4 regions of the Streptomyces sp. NPDC086554 genome follow, and region 4 is predicted to be linked to each of the others. Evidence: riboswitches for the same ligand, from Rfam matches in the RefSeq annotation. Region 4 holds a riboswitch; each other region holds the start of a gene.

Region 1 (3,200 bases), on a different contig from region 4:
GCCACCGTCGGCTGCGCGGCGAGCCAGGCCAGGGCCACGGTCGCGGGCTCGGCGCCGCGCGCAGCCGCGATCTCGTCCAGGGCGGCGAGCACCTTCACGCCCCGCTCGGTCTCCAGATGCTTGCCCGCGCCCTCGGCCCGCGCACTGTCGACCTTCGCGCCCGGGCGGTACTTACCGGTGAGGAAGCCGGATGCGAGCGCGTAGTACGGCACCGCCGCCAGGCCGGAGCGCGATGCGACCTCCTGGAGCGGGCCCTCGTAGGTGCCACGGGAGACGAGGTTGTAGTGCGGCTGCAGCGCCACGTACCGGGCGAGGCCCTCGCGGTCGGAGAAGTCGATGGACTCCTGGAGCCGCTCGGCGGTCAGGTTGGAGGCGGCGATCGCGCGCACCTTGCCCGACGTCACCAGATCGTCGAGCGCGGTGATGATCTCCTCGACCGGGACGGTCGGGTCGTCGAAGTGCGTGTAGTAGAGGTCGATGTAGTCGGTGCGCAGCCGGCGCAGCGACTCCTCGGCACCGGACTTGATGGTGTTGGCGGACAGGCCCTTGTAGTCGGGGTGGGCGCCGACCTTGGTGGCGATCACGACGTCGGAGCGGCGGCCGCGCGCGGCGAGCCAGTTGCCGATGACGGTCTCGGACTCGCCGCCCTTGTTGCCCGGCGCCCAGGCCGAGTAGACGTCGGCGGTGTCGACGAAGTTGCCGCCCGCCGCGGTGTAGGCGTCGAGCACGGCGAAGGACTGCGCCTCGTCGGCCGTCCAGCCGAAGACGTTGCCGCCGAGGGCGAGCGGGAAGACCTCGAGGTCGGACGGGCCGAGCTTGCGTAGAGAAGTCATACGGGGCTCAACACCCTTACGGAGCCCAGCATTCCGTACTACGGGATGTCAGTTCCGCGTTTCAAGATATGGGCATGCCGAGCCGGCAGCCCTGACGTCGGGGGGTTGCCGCCAGGACCGCCGGAGTCACAGGGGGCGCCTCAGAGCGACTGGCCCTTGTCCCGCAGCCAGGCGGCCGGGTCGACCCCGGTGGAGTCGCCGCCGGGGTGGATCTCGAGGTGGAGGTGCGGCCCGGTCACATTGCCGGTGGCGCCGACGCGGCCGATGGTGTCGCCGGTGGTGACCTTCTGGCCGACGCTGACGCCCATCGAGGACTGGTGGTTGTACCAGATCTCGGTGCCGTCCTCGAGCTCCAGGATGGTGCGGTAGCCGTACGACCCCGCCCAGCCGGCCTCCTTGATGGTGCCGGTGTGGATCGCCTTGAGGGGCGTACCCGTCGGCGCCGCGAAGTCGAGGCCGGTGTGGTAGCCGGAGGACCACATCGATCCTGCCTGGCCGAAGGTGCTGGTGAGCGTGTACGAACTGAGCGGCAGCGTGTAGCTCTTGGCGAGCTTGGCCAGGCGCTCCGCCTCGGCCTTGCGCCGGGCTTCCTCTTCCGCCTTCTTCTTCGCTGCGGCCTTCTCGGCGGCGATCTTCTTCTCGGCCGCGGACTGCTCGGCGGCGGCCTGCTCCGCGGCCTTCTTGACGGCGGCTTCTTCCGCCGCCTTCTGGACCGCGTCGTCCGCCTGGTCCTGCTGGTTCTCGGCCTGCTGCATGATGCGGGCCCGCAGTGCCTCACCGGCGTCGGTGGTTCCCTGCTCGGCATCGGCGGTGCTGACACCGGCGGCGGTGAGCGGCGCGGCGGCGGTCGTCACGCCTGCGTCGGAGGAGTCGTCTGATTCGTCGGAGCCGGATATCAGGGACCCCACGCCGGGAAGCGACTTGGCCTCCGGCAGCGAGTCCGTGACGGCCGAGATGTCCGGCATCTCGATGGAGACCGGGGGCTTGCCGCCCTGCGCGGTGGCGATGCCGCCCGCGCCGACGGCGGCGATGACGCCCACGCCGAGGACGGTGGAGCTGCGGGCGAGCCCGCCGCCGCCCTTCTTGTGGACGCGGTGCCTGCCGCGAACGGGACGGATGGACTCCTCGGTGGGATTCCACTCCTCCCAAGTCTCATCGTCATGAGCACCGAAGTCGTCGTCATTCGGTGCGTAAACGGCTTGGGGGGCAGGCCGGTTGGACGCCACTGGGGCGCGCTCCTTTCCTTCCTTCTCGCCTACCGGGTTAGCTGACGGGTTCGGAGCAGGAAGGTCTCCTACGAACATCTGGCACGGATGCACAGATGCCCGATTCACCCCAATTGGTGGTTCCCCGGCTCCCTTTCGGGATTAGGCGCGTGCGCACGGAGCCGACTCGAGTGACGGCTGGGACGACCGCGCTGCGTTATCGAACGTTAATAGACGGCAGGGCCGTATTCCAAGCCGTTCCGACTGATCGTTAACGCCGTTGGCCTGTACTTAACGGGACACCAAGGGCGGGAACGGGGCGAGTTGACCGCACTTCTTCACACACCGGACCTTCACACCGCCTTGACAGTGCGTCAGTTGCTATGCGGAGTGGTGCGATTCAGTCACGGCCCGTGACATCGGACGGGGTATCGGGGGAGGCATCGGACGGGGCATCGCCGGTGTCCGGCCGCCGCACCGCGAGCAGCGCCATGTCGTCCGTCCCTCCCCCGCCGGTGTGCCGGCGCACCTCTTCGGCCAGCGTCGCGAGCAGCGTGTCAGGGCCGTGGGGTCCGGGAAAGATCCGGCCGCCGAGCCGGGCCGCCGGGTTGTAGAACTCGCCGCGGATGTCCCGCGCCTCCGAGAGCCCGTCGGTGTAGAGCAGCAGCATCGCCCCCGGCGGGAACTCCGCCTCGTCGGCGCGGTCCGGCCAGACCCCCAGGTCGCCCATCCCGAGCGGCAGCGCGGGCTCGCTCGCGGACAGCACGCACAGCCGTCCGTCGCCGCGCAGGAGCAGCGGCTCGGGATGCCCGCGGTTGAGGATGCGGATGACTCCGTCGCCGCGCGGGATCTCCGCGAGGACAGCGGTGGTGAACCCCTCGAAGGCGTCGAGCCCCTCGCGCCGCATGCCCTCCCGCGCGAGCGCCCGCTCAAGGCGCTGCGCCACCGCCTCCAGGGTGGCCTCCTGCTCGGCCGCCTCCCGGAACGCCCCGATGACGACGGCGACGGCCGCCACCGCGCCCATCCCCTTGCCGCGTACGTCGCCGACGATGACGCGTACGCCGTGCGGGGTGTCCTGCACGGCGTACAGATCCCCGCCGATGAACGCGTCGGCTTCCGCGGCCTCGTACCGCGCCGCGATGTCGAGCCCCCCGATCCGGTG
Region 2 (3,200 bases), on a different contig from region 4:
CATCGAGCCAGGGCAGCGGCTCGCCCGACGGGCGCCCGAACGTGTCGCCGAGATAGCCGAGTTCCACGCCCGCCGTGTGCTTCACCAGGCCCAACAGGTTGGTGCCTGTCGGGGTCAGCGGGCGGCGGATGTCGTACTCGCAGAGCCCTTCGAGCTTCCACAGCAGGGCGTCGCGGGCGGTCTGCAGGTAATGGCCGAGGTCGGCCTTGGGATCCGTTGAGGTCATGCGCGCCAGTCTGCCGCTCACGTGATCTTTGTCCACCGCTTTCACTCACCGTCGCCGACCCTTATTACGTACGTCCTGTACATTTTCTACAGGAAGCCACGGGCCGGTGCGGCCGGCCCCGGGAAGAGGAGTGACGTGCCATGAACCGACCGTCCGCCCGCTACGTCCTGCCCGAGTTCACCGAGCGCACCAGCTCGGGAAAGCGGACTCTCGATCCGTACTCGAAGCTGCTCGAGGAGCGCATCGTCTTCTTGGGCACCCCGATCGACGACACCTCGGCCAACGATGTGATGGCGCAGTTCATGCACCTCGAATACCTGGCGCCGGACCGCGACATCTCGCTCTACATCAACTCCCCCGGCGGCTCGTTCAGCGCGATGACGGCGATCTACGACACGATCCGCTTCGTCACCTGCGACGTGGAGACGACCTGCCTGGGTCAGGCCGCGTCGGCGGCCGCGGTCCTGCTCGCCGCCGGCACCCCCGGAAAGCGCCACGCGCTGCCCGGCGCCCGGGTGTTGATCCATCAGCCCTCGATCACCGAGCCGATCCAGGGGCAGACCTCGGACCTCGCGATCCAGGCGGCCGAGCTCCAGCGCACCCGTGCGCTCCTGGAGGAACTCCTCGTACGGCACACGGGACAGAGCCCGGAGCGCATCGCGGCGGACATCGAGCGGGACAAGATCCTCAGCGCGCCCGATGCGCTCGCGTACGGCCTGGTGGACCGGATCATCCCCAGCCGCAAGGACTCGCTCCTCGGCAGCAAGGATTCGCTCCGCGCCCCGGACGCGAGGTGAGCCGGTGATGCTGCCACCCGAACTGCCTCCGCTGCCCGCACTGACCCGCGCCGAGGGCGAGTTGATCGACCGGTACCTCGAAGTGGTCGATCTGCTGGGCCGGATCAACCCCGCCCGCGCGTCCGACACGTACGGCGGTCTGCGCGCCGCCCAGGCCCTGGTCGCCAGCGCCACCGCGCTGCGGGACGCGCTGACGCTGATGCACCAGCGGGGCGAGAGTGCCGTGCACGCACCGACGTTGGCCCGGGCGCTGCGCGTACTCGACGGGGAGCGGCGGTCCTGCCGGGTCACCGTGCCGCCCCCTTCGGCGCCCTGATTCCCCCTCAAGTCGGCTGCCCGGCAGGTCCGCAGCGTCCGGGGCCGGTCTCAAACGGACCAGACGGGCTACCCCGTTCGGCGTAGCAGGTCGTCGTCAACGGGGTCGGTCACAGTTGCGTCAGCGGTGTACGCGACGGCCGGAATGTCTCCTTCCGGTGCTGGTAGAGCGATCGTCGAGCCCTTCGAAGGGTGCCCTTATCCGGCGTTGTCCACCTGAACGGTTCAGCCGTGAGGAGCCTCACAAAACGCCGTTTCGGCTCGGTTTTCGGGCCGTTGACGGGTCAAGATCCCTTCCGACGACAAGCCCCCGCCACAGCGGCGGGGCGGTCCGGGCGGACGCCGAGTCCTGCCGCCGCCCGGATGCCCGGTCGACATCGGTGCACCGGCAGGAGTGGAGGACCCAGGCACGACGGGTCGGTCCGGACGGTCCGGACAACGGCCCTTGGGGTGAAGCCGCACACCGCGGCCGGGCAACTTTGTCAGCCCGAATCCGACAGGTCATCCTTCACAGGCGGCTGACGAAGGGTTGCGCATGACCGCGCTGAATCATGTTCCGTCGCTGCTCACCAGGGCCGGTTGCGCATCGGCTCTCACGCTCGCCGTCGTCGGCGGCACCCTCGTGGCCCCAGGGCTCACGACGGAGGCCCAGGCCGCGACACACGGAACGAAGGCCCTGAAGATCGCAGCGTCCAAGAAGGGCTCGCCCTACCGCTACGGAGCCACGGGGCCCAACCGGTTCGACTGCTCGGGCCTGACGCTCTACTCGTTCAAGCGCGCCGGCAAGAAGCTCCCACGCACCGCCGCACAGCAGTACAACAAGACCCGGCACATCTCCGCGTCCAACCGCTCCCGCGGTGACCTGGTCTTCTTCCACTCCGGCCGGAACGTCTACCACGTCGGCATCTACGCGGGTAAGGGCCGGATCTGGCACGCCCCGAAGTCGAACACCGTGGTGCGGCTCGAGAAGATCTGGACCAAGAGCGTGTCGTACGGCAGGGTGCGCTGACCTGCCGCCGGGCGGCGGCGGCCGGCCACTCGGCCGGCGTCGTCGCCCGGCGCGTCCGCCACGCGTGGGGCGCGCCGACCCGGATACTCGTGCGGCATGGCCGACGACAGTGGCTCCCACGCCGCTCACGACAACCGTAACGAGACGCCCTTCGAGCGTGCGGACCGCAACTTCTCGGAGATTCTCCAGGAGTTGAGGGTCACGCAGACCGGCGTGCAGATCCTCTTCGCGTTCCTGCTGACCCTCGCCTTCACGCCGCGCTTCCCGTCCCTGGACGACATGCAGCGCGCCACCTACGTCACCACGCTGCTGCTCGCCGTCCTTGCGGCGGCCTTGTTCACGGCGCCGGCCGCGGTGCACCGGGCGCTGTTCCAGCAGCACTCCAAGCCGCTGATCGTGCGGGTCTCTTCGCATCTCGCCAGGGCCGGCATGGCGGTCCTGATGTTCGCCCTCGCCGGGTCCGTGCTCCTGGTCGTGGACGTGGCGGTCGGCCGCACCGGCGGGATCATCGCGAGCGCGGGCACGCTCGTTGTGTGCGTGGGCCTGTGGGGCGTGCTCCCCCGCCTGCTCCCCCGCCTGGCGCGCCGCGCGGCCGCACGGCAGGACGTCACGCGAGAGCCGCCTCGATGAGCAGCACCAGGCCGAGGACGCTCAACGCGCCGCCGGTGACACCCTCGATCGCCCGGGCGGTGCGCGGTCGGCGCAGCCGGCGACCGAGCCGGTCCACCAGGAGCGCGACGACCGGGAACCATACGAGGGCGAGCGCGACGATGATGGACGCGAGCAGCAGCGTCCTGGGCATCGCGGGGCTGCCCGCGGGCACGAACTGGGGCAGCACGCTGAGGAACGTGAT
Region 3 (3,200 bases), on a different contig from region 4:
CGCTCGTAGAAGCGGACGCCGCCGACGACCTTGTAGGGCAGGCCGACGCGGATGAAGATCTCTTCGAAGACACGCGACTGCGCGTTCGTCCGGTAGAAGATCGCGACGTCCCCGGCCTTCGCGTCGCCCGCGTCGGTGAGGCGGTCGATCTCGTCGGCGACGAACTGCGCCTCGTCGTGCTCGGTGTCGGCGACATAGCCGGTGATGCGCGCGCCCGCGCCCGCGTTGGTCCACAGATTCTTGGGGCGACGGCTCTCGTTGCGCTCGATGACCGCGTTGGCGGCGGTCAGGATCGTCTGCGTGGAGCGGTAGTTCTGCTCCAGGAGGATCGTCGTCGCGTTCGGGTAGTCCTCCTCGAACTGGAGGATGTTGCGGATCGTGGCGCCGCGGAAGGCGTAGATCGACTGGTCCGCGTCACCCACGACACAGAGCTCGGCGGGATCGTCCCCCTCGCCTCCGGAGGGGCCGACCAGCTCTCGCACGAGGGCGTACTGGGCGTGGTTGGTGTCCTGGTACTCGTCGACCATCACGTGCCGGAAGCGGCGCCTGTAGTGCTCGGCCACGTCCGGGAACGCGCGGAACATGTGGACTGTCGTCATGATCAGGTCGTCGAAGTCGAGTGCGTTCGCCTCGCGAAGCCGCGACTGGTACATCGCGTAGGCCTGGGCGAGGGTCTTCTCGAAGCCGTCGGCGGCCTGTCCTGCGAAGGTCTCCTCGTCGATCAGCTCGTTCTTCAGGTTCGAGATCTTGGCGCTGAAGGACTTCGGCGGGAACTTCTTCGGGTCGATGTCCAGGTCGCGGCAGACCAGCGCCATGAGCCGCTTGGAGTCGGCGGCGTCGTAGATCGAGAAGGAGGAGGTGAAGCCCAGCTTCTTCGACTCGCGGCGCAGGATGCGGACGCAGGCGCTGTGGAAGGTCGACACCCACATCGCGTTCGCCCGCGGCCCGACGAGCTGCTCGACGCGCTCCTTCATCTCGCCCGCGGCCTTGTTCGTGAACGTGATCGCCAGGATCTGTCCCGGGTGCACATGCCGCTCGGCGAGGAGATACGCGATGCGGTGCGTGAGGACGCGGGTCTTGCCGGAGCCGGCGCCGGCGACGATGAGCAGCGGGGAGTCCGCGTGCACGACGGCCGCGCGCTGGTTCTCGTTGAGACCGTCGAGCAGCGCCGCCGGGTCGATCACCGGGCGGGGGGCGCCGCCGCGGTAGTGCGCGTCCCGGGGCGTGGGCGCGTCGAACTTCCCGTCGAACAGGTCGTCCGGAACGGGTTCCGGCGCGCTGTCCTCGGGCGGCGGCGGGTGCTCTTCCTCCGAGGGCCGCGAGGCCTTGAGGTCCGCCAGGAAGCTGTCATCAAAGAGGCTGCTCATCGCCTCCCGAGTCTAGGCGGCCCCACTGACAACCCGCCCCGGGTTCCGGCCACCTCCACTCGCCTACGCCCCGCCCGCGGACGGTGACGCTCCGCTACGGCACGGCGTGCCCGCGTCAAGAGCTTCGTAAAGTCACGAAAATGTATCGGGCATATCGAACATCAACCTTCACACGGAGCACACGAGTTGGCTAGCGTGCTCCGCGGGCTGCTCGTACTTCCACCGGCGAACCCCGCCGGGAACGGGTGGCCTCCGCCGAGTCCGATCTCCTCGGAGCCGGGGACCCACCAAGACCTTGGGGTGAATCGGTCCCGTACGAAGTACGGGACTGTAGGGCAACCTTCCGGATCATCCGCCCGAACCCGACAGCTAACCCGGTAGGCGGTCTACGGAAGGAGTCGCCTCCCTTGGCGTCGCACCGCAAGCCGCGGACCCGCATTGCCGGAATACGCACCACTCCCGCCATCGGCATCACGACGGCGGCCCTCACCTCCGTGGCCCTCTTGTCGCAGAGCGCCCAAGCGGCACCCTCCGCGCCGCAGAAGCCCAGCCTCGAAGAGGTCCAGAAGAAGGTCGACGACCTCTACCAGCAGGCGGGCGTCGCCACTCAGAAGTACAACTCGGCCAAGGAGCGCACCGAGAAGCAGCGCAAGAAGGTCGACACTCTTCTGGACGATGTGGCCAAGCGCGCGGACAAGCTGAACGAGGCCCGCCAGGAGCTCGGCTCGTTCGCCGCGGCCCAGTACCGCACCGGCGCCGTCTCCGAGACCGCCACGATGATGCTCGCCGATGACCCGCAGGGGTACTTCGACCAGAACCACCTCTCGGACCGGCTGACCGCGCGCCAGAAGAAGGCCGTCGACGACTACCAGACGCAGCAGGCGTCGGCGACCAAGCAGCGCACGAAGGCCGCGAAGTCCCTGGAGACGCTGAGCGACTCGCGGGACGACCTGAAGACGAGCAAGCAGGCCGTCCAGGAGAAGCTGACCAAGGCGCGGACGCTGCTCTCGGAGCTGACCGCCGAGGAGAAGGCGCGGCTCGCGGCGATCGAGAAGAAGAAGGAAGAAGAGGCCAAGCGCAAGGCGGCGGAGCTGGCCCGCAAGCAGGAGGCCGAGGCGGAGGCCAAGCGCAAGGCGGCGGAAGAGGCGGCCGCCAAGGAGCGCGAGGAAGAGCAGCAGAACGACGGGACCGACGAGAACACGGAGACCCCGGACACCGGTTCCGACACTGGTACCGGCACCGGTTCCGGGGACACCGACAGCGGCTACGCGACGAAGGCCGCGAAGGTCATCGCCTTCGCGGAGGCGCAGATCGGCAAGCCGTACGTGTGGGGTGCCACGGGCCCCGACTCCTACGACTGCTCCGGGCTCACCCAGGACGCGTGGAAGGCCGCGGGCATCTCCCTGCCGCGCACCACGTGGGACCAGGTGAAGGTCGGCACGACGGTGAAGACGGCCGACGCCAAGCCGGGTGACCTGGTGTTCTTCTACGACGACATCAGCCACGTCGGGATCTACATCGGCGACGGCAAGATGATCCACGCCCCGAAGCCGGGCACGAACGTCCGCGTCGAGTCGATCTACTACATGCCGATCCACAGCGTGGTGCGCCCCGCGTAACCGTCACGCACGCGTAACCGTCACACGCAAAGGAAAACGGCCCTCCACACGCGCGTGGAGGGCCGTTTTCCTGCGGTCCTGGTCAGGTCCACAGCACCGCGATGAAGATGTTCGCCGTGGTCAGCAGCCCCACCGCGCCGAACATGCCCTTGTCGACCTTCTCCTCGTCCCGCTTCACATAGACCAGCGCGAGGATCACGATCAGCACGGCCAT
Region 4 (3,200 bases):
GGCGTGCTCCGCCCAGGACTCCGCGGGGACGGCCGGCGTCTCGACGACGTACATCCAGGCGATCTTGTGCCGGAGCTGGGTGAGCAGCGCGGTGAGGCCCGGGCTGCCGGACGACTGGGCGAGCGTCTCGTGGAACCAGCCGCCCAGCGAGCGCAGATCCTCGCCCTGACCGCGCCGTGAACGCTCCTGGCCGAGCCTGACGAGGCCGCGCAGGACCTTCAGATGGGCCTCGGTGCGGCGCTGCGCGGCACGGGCCGCGGCCAGTGGCTCGAGGAGCATACGGATCTCCAGGAGGTCGGCCGCCTCCTGCTCGGTCGGCTCCGCGACGCACGCGCCCGCGTGCCTGCGCGTGACGACGAATCCCTCGGCCTCCAGGGTGCGCAGCGCCTCGCGCACCGGGACGCGGGAGACTCCGTAGCGGCGCGCGAGCAGTTCCTCGGTGAGCCGGCCACCCCGTTCGTAGACACCGGAGACGATGTCGTCCCGGATGGCCGTGCATACCGAGTGCGCAGGAATGCGCATGACCTGACCTCCGCCTTAATCCCCGCGAAACGCGGTCGATTGACGCTCATTCAGTGACTCTATTGCAGAGCATCTGAATTTCCGACGGCGGGTCGGAATCCATGGATATTTTTTGGCCAAGGGGGGCGTCGATCAAAGGCGAGCCCGGAACGACGAAAGCCCCGGCTCTCGATGAGCCGGGGCTTTCGATGAGCTTTCGGTGAGCTCCTGGTGATTCGGATCAGACGTTGACGCCGTGCGACCGGAGGTAGGCGACCGGGTCGATGTCCGAGCCGTAGTCCGGCCCGGTGCGGGCCTCGAAGTGGAGGTGCGGGCCGGTCGAGTTGCCGGTGGAGCCAGAGAGGCCTATCTGCTGGCCCGGGGTGACCGCCTGGCCGACGGTGACACTGAGGGACGACAGGTGGCCGTACTGGGTGTACGTGCCGTCGTTCATCTGGATGACCACGTTGTTGCCGTAGGCACCGCCCCAGCCGGCCTCGACGACGGTGCCGGAGCCGACCGCGTGGACCGTGGTGCCGGATGCGGCGTGGAAGTCGACACCGGAGTGGCTGCCGGAGGACCACATGGCGCCGCCGGTCTGGTAGCCCGTGGAGATGTACGAGCCGGTGATCGGGGAGACGTAGCTGTTGAGGCGCTTGCGCTCGGCCTCGCGGGCGGCGCGCTCCTTGGCCTCGCGCTCCTTCTTGGCCTTCGCCTTCGCCTCGGCCTCGGCCTTGCGCTTCGCCTCGGCGGCCCTCTTCTTGGCGGCCTCTTCGGCCTTCTTGGCGGCAGCGGCGGCGTCGGCGGCCTGCTGCTGGGCGGCGGCCTGCGCGTCGATGCTGGCGGCGAGCGAGTCGCCGACGGAGATCGCCTGAGTGAGGCCCGTCTTCTCGACCGCGGCCTCGTCGGCGGCGAGCGCCGGAGCGGCAAGGCCTCCGATGACACCGGTGGTGGTGAGGGCGGCAACGCCCGCCACATTCGCGGTGGTACGCGTGAGGCGGCTCGGGCGACGGTGCTTCCCGGTGGCACGGGTGAACGCCATGAAGCGGCTGATCCTTTCCTTCCTTCTCGCCTACCGGGTTAGCTGACGGGTTCGGAGCAGGAAGGTCTCCTACGGGTTCCTCGCCTCGCGGCAAGGTGCCCGATTCACCCCAGGGGACATGTGGGTCCCCGGCTCCCCTGGCTCGCGCCGTACGGGGACTCGGCGATGACTGTCCGGTGCCACGGATGCGGCGTACTGCATGACGAACAGCCGGACCAGACGCTAAGCGGGGCGTCTTTCCATCGCCAAACGGATCAGAGGTTTTGTAGCGCACGCCACAGGTCAGACACGTAACCTCCATACCAATTCGGACATATGAGGACCCCAGTGGCCAATTCTCGCCACTGGGGTCCTGATATGTCCTGACTGTCACTCAGCCCGTGACCGTCATTCAGCCCGTGACCACACTCACTTCACCGATGCCGAGGGCCTTGACGGGCTCCTCGATCTGCGCCGCGTCACCGACGAGGATCGTCACGAGCCGGTCGCCCGGGAAGGCGTTCACGACGGCGGCGGTGGCCTCCACCGTGCCGGTCGCGGCCAACTGCCGGTACAGCTGCGCCTGGAAGTCGTCCGGCAGGTGCTGCTCGACCTGGTCGGCGAGGGTCGCCGCGACGGACGCCGCCATCTCGAACTTGAGCGGGGCCACCCCCACCAGGTTCTGCACGGCGACATCGCGCTCGGCGTCCGTGAGGCCTTCGGCGGCCAGGGTTCGCAGCACCTTCCACAGGTCGTCCAGGGCCGGGCCCGTCGACTCGGTGTCCACGGAACCGCTGATGGCGAGCATCGCGGCGCCCGTGCCGTCCGGCGCGGAGCGCAACACCTGGGCGAACGCCCGTACGCCGTAGGTGTATCCCTTCTCCTCGCGCAGGACGCGGTCGAGGCGCGAGGTGAGGGTGCCGCCCAGGCAGTACGTGCCGAGCACCTGGGCGGGCCAGACGCGGTCGTGCCGGTCCGCGCCGATGCGGCCGATCAGGAGCTGCGTCTGGACGGCTCCGGGGCGGTCCACGATGACGACGCGGCCGGTGTCGTCGGCGGTCACCGGAGGCACCGGACGCGGCTCGGCCGTGCCGCCCGTCCAGGCGCCGAGGGTGTCGGCGAGGACGGCGTCCAGGTCGGTGCCGGTCAGGTCGCCCACGACGACGACGGTGGCCGTGGCGGGACGGACGTGCTTCTCGTAGAAGGCACGCACGGCCGCCGAGTCGATGGCCGTGACCGTCTCCTCGGTGCCCTGGCGGGGCCGCGACATCCGCGAGGTCGCCGGGAAGAGCTGCTTGGAGAGCTCCTTGGCGGCGCGGCGCGCCGGGTTGGCGGTCTCGTGCGGGATCTCGTCCAGGCGGTTGCTCACGAGGCGCTCGACCTCGCTGTCCGCGAAGGCGGGTGCCCGCAGGGCGTCGGCGAGCAGGCCGAGCGCCTTCGGGAGCCGGGAGACCGGGACTTCGAGGGACACCCGCACACCGGGGTGGTCGGCGTGCGCGTCCAACGTGGCGCCGCAGCGGTCGAGTTCGGCGGCGAACTCTTCGGCGGAGTGCTTGTCGGTGCCTTCGTTGAAGGCCCTCGCCATGATCGTGGCGACGCCGTCGAGGCCCGCGGGCTCGGCGTCGAGCGGCGCCTCGAGGTGGACCTCCACGGCGACGACCTGCTGGCCGGGGCGGTG

What was found. Region 4 has a riboswitch for cyclic di-AMP ahead of AB0O76_RS33620 (M23 family metallopeptidase). Riboswitches for the same ligand answer to the same signal wherever they lie in the genome.
Positions count from the first base shown of each region.
Region 1: it holds a riboswitch for cyclic di-AMP, as region 4 does, so the genes downstream of both, AB0O76_RS29550 (M23 family metallopeptidase) here and AB0O76_RS33620 (M23 family metallopeptidase) in region 4, are expected to answer to the same signal.
Region 2: it holds a riboswitch for cyclic di-AMP, as region 4 does, so the genes downstream of both, AB0O76_RS39500 (C40 family peptidase) here and AB0O76_RS33620 (M23 family metallopeptidase) in region 4, are expected to answer to the same signal.
Region 3: it holds a riboswitch for cyclic di-AMP, as region 4 does, so the genes downstream of both, AB0O76_RS09575 (C40 family peptidase) here and AB0O76_RS33620 (M23 family metallopeptidase) in region 4, are expected to answer to the same signal.

Region 1 covers NZ_JBFBJK010000020.1:20,093-23,292, forward strand. The annotation lists gene AB0O76_RS29545 (aldo/keto reductase) at 1-833, opposite strand, end outside; gene AB0O76_RS29550 (M23 family metallopeptidase) at 974-2,059, opposite strand; cyclic di-AMP (ydaO/yuaA leader) riboswitch at 2,071-2,217, opposite strand; gene AB0O76_RS29555 (PP2C family protein-serine/threonine phosphatase) at 2,439-3,200, opposite strand, start outside.
Region 2 covers NZ_JBFBJK010000037.1:24,470-27,669, reverse strand. The annotation lists gene AB0O76_RS39515 (DinB family protein) at 1-226, opposite strand, end outside; gene AB0O76_RS39510 (ATP-dependent Clp protease proteolytic subunit) at 367-1,023, shown strand; gene AB0O76_RS39505 (hypothetical protein) at 1,031-1,339, shown strand; cyclic di-AMP (ydaO/yuaA leader) riboswitch at 1,704-1,870, shown strand; gene AB0O76_RS39500 (C40 family peptidase) at 1,874-2,347, shown strand; gene AB0O76_RS39495 (DUF6328 family protein) at 2,444-2,977, shown strand; gene AB0O76_RS39490 (LysE family transporter) at 2,955-3,200, opposite strand, start outside.
Region 3 covers NZ_JBFBJK010000005.1:35,075-38,274, forward strand. The annotation lists gene pcrA (DNA helicase PcrA) at 1-1,367, opposite strand, end outside; cyclic di-AMP (ydaO/yuaA leader) riboswitch at 1,611-1,767, shown strand; gene AB0O76_RS09575 (C40 family peptidase) at 1,775-2,986, shown strand; gene AB0O76_RS09580 (hypothetical protein) at 3,069-3,200, opposite strand, start outside.
Region 4 covers NZ_JBFBJK010000025.1:2,742-5,941, forward strand. The annotation lists gene AB0O76_RS33615 (GntR family transcriptional regulator) at 1-522, opposite strand, end outside; gene AB0O76_RS33620 (M23 family metallopeptidase) at 743-1,543, opposite strand; cyclic di-AMP (ydaO/yuaA leader) riboswitch at 1,556-1,718, opposite strand; gene AB0O76_RS33625 (pitrilysin family protein) at 1,935-3,200, opposite strand, start outside.